Regions from separate parts of the Alkalibacterium indicireducens genome, predicted to be linked through region 1. Evidence: predicted binding sites of a transcription regulator. Region 1 holds the regulator's gene; each other region holds the start of a gene.
What was found. Region 1 encodes Rex, which represses fermentation and respiration genes when NADH is low (regulators of the CRP and FNR family bind a similar motif). Its sites were predicted from a motif close to TTGTGAANTANTTCACAA; they were not measured.
Positions count from the first base shown of each region.

Region 2: pdhA (pyruvate dehydrogenase (acetyl-transferring) E1 component subunit alpha) is a predicted target of Rex. The motif match lies at 962-979, and genes of this name have one in related genera.
Region 3: adhE (bifunctional acetaldehyde-CoA/alcohol dehydrogenase) is a predicted target of Rex. The motif match lies at 734-751, and genes of this name have one in related genera.

Region 1 is NZ_BAAADA010000088.1:26,257-28,533, reverse strand. It holds gene ABFX15_RS05630 (ABC-F family ATP-binding cassette domain-containing protein) at 1-321, opposite strand, end outside; gene ABFX15_RS05625 (redox-sensing transcriptional repressor Rex) at 687-1,382, shown strand; gene ABFX15_RS05620 (DUF4305 domain-containing protein) at 1,437-1,646, opposite strand; gene ABFX15_RS05615 (CPBP family intramembrane glutamic endopeptidase) at 1,675-2,277, opposite strand, start outside.
Region 2 is NZ_BAAADA010000102.1:9,780-12,056, forward strand. It holds gene ABFX15_RS06240 (DUF1576 domain-containing protein) at 1-23, shown strand, start outside; gene def (peptide deformylase) at 128-703, opposite strand; gene pdhA (pyruvate dehydrogenase (acetyl-transferring) E1 component subunit alpha) at 1,146-2,252, shown strand; gene ABFX15_RS06255 (alpha-ketoacid dehydrogenase subunit beta) at 2,255-2,277, shown strand, end outside.
Region 3 is NZ_BAAADA010000196.1:29,971-32,247, reverse strand. It holds gene pflB (formate C-acetyltransferase) at 1-610, opposite strand, end outside; gene adhE (bifunctional acetaldehyde-CoA/alcohol dehydrogenase) at 957-2,277, shown strand, end outside.

The sequences.
Region 1 (2,277 bases):
CTGCTGCTCGATAGCATGCATCTCTCTTTCGATCTGCTTGATGGGTTCAGTCAGTTTTTCCATCTCTTCCCAGATAGTCAGGTCAGATTCCAGACCGGTGTGCTGGTCAAGGTAGCCGATGGTGCAGTCTTTTTTCCTATGAACAAACCCTTCATCCGGTTCTTCTCTTCCGGAAAGGATATTGAGAAGGGTCGTTTTACCGGCACCGTTTCTGCCCACCAGACCAATTCGGGCATTTTCCTTTATTTCCATGCTTACATTATCGAAAAGAGTTTCAGAACCGAAATGTCTTGCTATTTTTTGCGTGTGTAAAAGTATCATATTATTCCTCATTTTCTAACCTAGTCATCTGTCAATATCTAACAGTTTAGCATACAGGAGGAGGAATAGACTAGTCTAATTGAAAAAACTGCAAGGTTCAGAAATAGGACGATTTTAGGCTTGTTCCTTTTTTTACAATCTCCAAAACTTGTTCAATAATAAACGATTTAATAATGAATTTTATTGAAATCTTTAACAAATTTAAACCCTATATGCTTTATTTTACAGGGATTAGTGGTATAATATAAAATGGTATCTCATGTAAGTTTGTGAATACACAAGGTAAGATAAGATATCCCTTTGGAAAAGTTTGATAAGATCCAGAGAAGCTGTTTATTAAATGAATTGAGACGAGGAGAATGACAATGGCTGATAAGAAAATCCCGAAAGCTACTGCACGCAGACTGCCATTATACTACCGCTACTTGCGTTTCCTACACGAGGCAGGTAAAGAACGTGTGTCATCAGCTAAATTAAGTGAAGCAGTTAAAGTGGATAGTGCAACGATCAGACGCGATTTCTCGTATTTCGGTGCTTTAGGTAAAAGAGGCTACGGGTACGATGTAGAAGCTTTAATGAATTTTTTCAGTAAAACACTGAACCAGGACCGCTTGACCAATGTTGCATTGATTGGTGTGGGTAACCTTGGACAAGCCTTATTAAACTACAATTTTCGCAGAAACAACAATATCCGTATCAGTGCCGGATTTGATGTAAAAGATGACCTGATTGGAACGATCCACCAGGGCGTGCCTATCTATGACATCAATGAAATGGTCGATCAGCTTGAAATGCAGCAGATCGATGTAGCGATTTTAACAGTACCTTCTGAAATAGCCCAGGAGATGGCGGATAAGCTGGTAAAAGGTGGAGTCAGAGGTATTATGAACTTCACCCCAATACGTGTGACTGTACCGAAAGAAGTCAGAGTACACAACGTTGACCTGACCAATGAACTGCAAACGCTGATATACTTCATCAATTACTATCAGGACTTTGATCAGAATGCTGAACCTGAAGAAGATGACAATCCTTTAAATGACCTATTTTACAATGATTAAAAAAAGATCTTCAAAGCAGACCTTGATCTGGTCCGTAAGCTTTGAAGATCTTTTTTATTTGCTGTTATTTTTGCTTTTTTTAATACGTAGATATGCTGCAGCCATCCTCGTACCCTGAACAAAGTCTTTTGTAGCGAAGAGAGCAAACAAGAAGGAGAAGAATCCCCATCCACTGCTGGCGACTGAATCGATCGTAAAGAACATGAACAGCAGGAAGAATATATACTTAAAGGCAATCTGAAACATGATTTGTTTTTCTGTCATTATAAATCCTTTCTAAACTACTTGTTTTTTAAGAAAAGTACAAGTTGATCAGCACAGCTGCCACATTCATTAGACAATGTGCCAGAATTGGTGTCCATATGTTTTTAGTCTTGAAGTAAAGCCAGGCAAAAACCAGTCCCATTGATGAGTACACTAGGAGCAGACCGTCAAAGTGAATGAATGCAAAGAGCAGTGAACTGATGACTGCAGCTCCGATGCCGCCAATCCGATCAATCAGAAGACCAAACATTGCCTTTCTGAAAACAAATTCTTCCATTACTGGCCCTGCTATTCCAACTAGGAGAAGAAACAACGGATAATTTCTGACGACTTCCATTATAAACTGAGTGTTTTCTGACTCCATAGAAGAGCCTAGAAAGTTTACTTCTATAATGCTTGCGAAAGTCTGCACGACTATTGCAATAAACATCCCTATCAGTCCCCATAGAAGAATACTGGCGGTATTATTACTGAATCGTTCTTCAAACTCAAACTTCATCTGCTGTCTTCTTTCGATCACGATCATACCGATGGCACCTAATGAAAACAGGACCATGGATGGAAGGAGAAATCCGACAATCCCTGTATCTTCTGGTAAGAAAAGAGGGATCACAGCAGAAACAAGCTGTAC
Region 2 (2,277 bases), on a different contig from region 1:
AAATTAGAGTAGAGGAACGCTGATTTATAATTTAACCTAAATTGAAAAGACGATAGTTCTTCCAGCTTAAAGAGGCCGGAAGGACTATCGTCTATTTACATTATTATTTAGGCAATTCACATTCATATTATTCTTCTACTGTACCTAGGACATCAATGTCATCTGGAAGTGCCAATGGATTTTCAGGATCGATTCGATCGTAGAACATGATGCCGTTCAGGTGATCGATTTCGTGCTGGACGACAATTGCCGGAAAATCTCTCAGTCGAATGCTCTGTTTTTTTCCGTCCAAGTCAAAGTAATCCACTTTAATCCGCTTGTGTCTCGGGACATAGCCTGGAACTTCGCGGTCGACAGACAGGCAGCCTTCTCCATCTGACAGGCAAGTCTGCTGGACAGAATGACTGATGATTTTAGGGTTGATCATCACAGCGCTGAACTCGAGGGTGCTGTCTTCTTCATCTGCCGAAGGGACATGTACAGCAATCAGCCTTTTAGATACATCGACCTGGGGAGCTGCGATTCCCACTCCAGGTCTCAATTCATACTTTTCAGCAAGGTCAGGGTCCTGACTGTTCTTTAAAAACTGAAGCATATCTTCTGCGAGCGACTTTACTTCAGGATCTAAAGGAAATTCAATTGTTTCAGCAATTTGTCTTAAAGTAGGGTGTCCTTCTCTAATGACATCTTTCATAGTTAACACGCATATAACCTCCAATGCTATTATTCTTTTCCTATTCTAACAAATATGAATAGGTCCCGCACCTCAAATATTCCTATAGTCAAAATAAAAGTATTCTAATAATAAATAGTGATCTGATTCACATGCGAAAAGCTGCTTATCCTTCCAATGGTACAAAGACATAGCTCTAAGTTCTTTTATATAACAGATAAAATGCCTGTATTACTTTAATTAATCGAGTTCCGGAGGGTATCGTATGGGAAAAGTATAACAGCGTGTTTGTTATAGTTATCACAATGGGCTGTAATTGCTTTAACATCAAGGATTTATACTGCGACACTGCATGAATATCGCTTGCATTAATTCATGAATCATGATAGATTTAGAAAGGAATGGATTAAAATGTAACAGGGGATATTATCTGTTATATTGAACTTTAAAAACAGAGAGGAATGGGTAATCTATGGCAAAGCAACCAGTTGATTACGAAGCATTACTAAGTACAATCGAAGCTTCGTTTCCGATGGTTCAAATTCTGGATAAAGATGGGAAAATCGTCAACGAAGACATTATGCCGGATTTATCTGATGATGAATTAGTAGAATTAATGAGAAGAATGGTGTGGTCACGTGTTCTTCACGATCGCTCAATGGCACTTGCACGTCAGGGAAGACTAGGTTTCTATGCACCTACTATGGGGCAGGAAGCTTCTCAGTTAGCAAGTCATTTTGCATTTAAGAAACAGGACTGGTTCTATCCTGGGTACCGTGATGTACCTCAGTTGATCCAGCACGGTCTACCTGTATCACAGGCTTTCTTATGGTCTCGTGGACATGTAGAAGGAAACAACTATCCTGAAGATTTACACGCTATTCCACCTCAAATCATTATCGGTGCTCAATTTATTCAAGCAATGGGTAATGCCGTGGGACAGAAAATGGCTGGGAAAGAAGATGAAGTGACATTCACTTATACTGGTGACGGTGGATCTTCTCAAGGTGATGTATACGAAGGGATGAACTTTGCCGGACGTTACAAAGCACCTGTCGTATTCTTTATCCAAAACAATGGGTATGCAATCTCTACTCCACGTGAGAAGCAGTCTGCTGCTAACACACTTGCTCAGAAAGCTGCTGCTGCAGGTATCCCTGGTGTTCAAGTTGATGGAATGGACCCACTTGCAGTATATGCTGTTACTAAACAGGCTCGTGAATGGGCTGCTGCAGGAAACGGACCAGTGTTGATTGAAACAATCACGTCACGTTTCGGCCCTCACTCAACTTCAGGTGATGATCCTACACGTTACCGTGAACAGGAATCATTTGACTACTGGGAACAGAGAGATCCACTTATCCGCTTCCGTAACTTCCTGACTGAAAAAGGTCTATGGTCAGAAGAACAGGAAGAAAAACTGATTGAAGAAACTAAAGAAGAAATCAAACAAGCTGCTAAAGAAGCAGATCAAGCTCCTAAGATGAAAATTTCAGACTTCCTGAAAAACATGTACAATGAGCCTGGTCAGAACATTACTGAGCAGATTGAGAAATACGAAGCAAAGGAGAGTAAATAATCATGGCGAATCTTACAATGATTCA
Region 3 (2,277 bases), on a different contig from region 1:
TATCCGCTTCTTTCTCTTTTAGTAAACGGTCGACTCCATACAGCGCCACACGACGGTAATCACCGATGATTCTTCCACGGCCATAGGCATCAGGCAGACCGGTAATGACACCTGTGCGTCTCGCGTCTAGCATTTCAGGCGTATATGCATTGAACACTCCTTCATTATGCGTCTTTCTCCAGTCTCTGAAGATATGAGAGAGATAAGGATCTACTTCAAAACCATATGATTCTGCAGCCTGTTCCATCATTCGGATGCCGCCAAACGGCTGAAGTGAACGTTTGAATGGTTTGTCTGTCTGGAACCCGACAACTTTTTCTTTATCTTTAGTCAGGTAAGCCGGTCCATGAGAAGTAATTGTTGAAACAACAGAAGTATCCATATCAAGAACTCCGCCTGCTTCACGTTCTTTTTTGTTAAGATCCATCACTTGTTCCCACAACTCTTCCGTCTGTTTAGTTGGGCCTTCAAGGAATGACTCATCACCATCGTACGGTGTGTAGTTACTTTGAATGAAGTTACGGACGTCAATGGCATCTTTCCATTTCTTTCCTTTGAACCCTTCCCATAAAGTTTCCAAAGTCATCTCATCTGTGCGTTGCTTTTCCATAGTCGATTCTCCTTTGTCTTTCACGTTTTATACATGTTCATTTTATCACATTAGCTCACTTTATACAAGTGAATCTTTGAACATTTAATGACGATTAGTAAGGAGATGGTTGTCCCGTTACACTTGTTCAATTTATCACAATGTGTTACAAAATGGACACAATTTCAATTTCTAGCAAGCGATTTCACTGTGTTATGATGTGCTTGTAAAAAGATAAAAACAATCCAAGTGTTGAGCATACAAGCTTTCTTCATTTTTCATCTTTATAAGACGGTAAAATTGGAGAAAGACTTATTTTAATCTAAACTTGCTCAATACTTCACTAACTAAATGGAGGGAACCCATTATGGTAAAAGTATTAGACAAAACTAATAAAGTAACAGATGTACAGAAAGATATCGATCAGTTAGTCACGAAAGCTAAAGCAGCTCTCGATAATATGTACAAACTCGATCAGGAACAAATCGATAACATCGTGAAGGAAATGGCTCTGGCTGCTCTTGATCAGCATATGCCTTTAGCTAAGCTGGCTGTAGAAGAAACTGGTCGTGGTGTATATGAAGATAAAATTATCAAAAACCTTTTTGCTTCAGAATACATCTACCACAGCATCAAACATGATAAAACAATCGGTGTAATAAATGAGAACGTTCATGAAGGCACAGTTGAAATTGCTGAACCGGTCGGGGTCATTGCCGGAGTTACACCAGTAACCAACCCTACTTCCACAACAATCTTTAAATCTATGATTTCTATTAAAACAGGTAACCCGATCATTTTCGCTTTCCACCCTTCTGCTCAGAAATCCAGTTCAGCTGCGGCACGTGCTGTTTACGAAGCAGCAGTTAAAGCAGGTGCACCGGAAAACTGTATTCAGTGGATCGAAAAACCGTCTGTCGAAGCGACACAGACTTTGATGAAACACGACGGAGTAGCTACTATTCTTGCAACTGGCGGATCAGGCATGGTTAAATCAGCCTACAGCTCAGGAAAACCTGCTCTTGGTGTTGGTGCCGGTAATGTCCCCTGCTACATTGAAAAGACTGCAAATGTCAAACGAGCAACGAACGACCTGATTCTTTCCAAAACATTCGATAACGGAATGATCTGTGCTTCTGAACAAGCTGTCATCGCTGATAAAGAAGTATATGAAGAAGTGAAATCACAGATGATCGACAACGGCTGCCACTTCCTGACTAAAGAGGAACGCATTAAAGTGGAGCAGCTGATGGTTTCAGAAGATAATCACTTGAATCCGGATATCGTGGGACGCTCAGCATATCAGATTGCTAAAATGGCAAACGTTAACGTGCCTGAAGATACGAAAATTCTTGTTGCTGAATACCCTGGTGTCGGAAGAGACTTCCCTCTCTCACGAGAAAAACTTAGCCCAGTACTGGCTGCCTACAAAGTCAATAGTTCTGAAGAAGGAATCAAACGTGCTGAAGAAATGCTTGCGTATGGTGGTTTAGGTCACTCAGCAGTTATCCATTCCAACGACGACCAGGTTATCAGCGAGTTTGACAGTCGAATGAAAGCGGGTCGTCTGATTGTCAACGCACCGTCATCTCAAGGTGCTATCGGTGACATCTACAATGCTTTTCTCCCTTCCCTAACTCTAGGATGTGGATCGTTTGGAGGAAACTCAGTGTCAACTAACGTCAGTA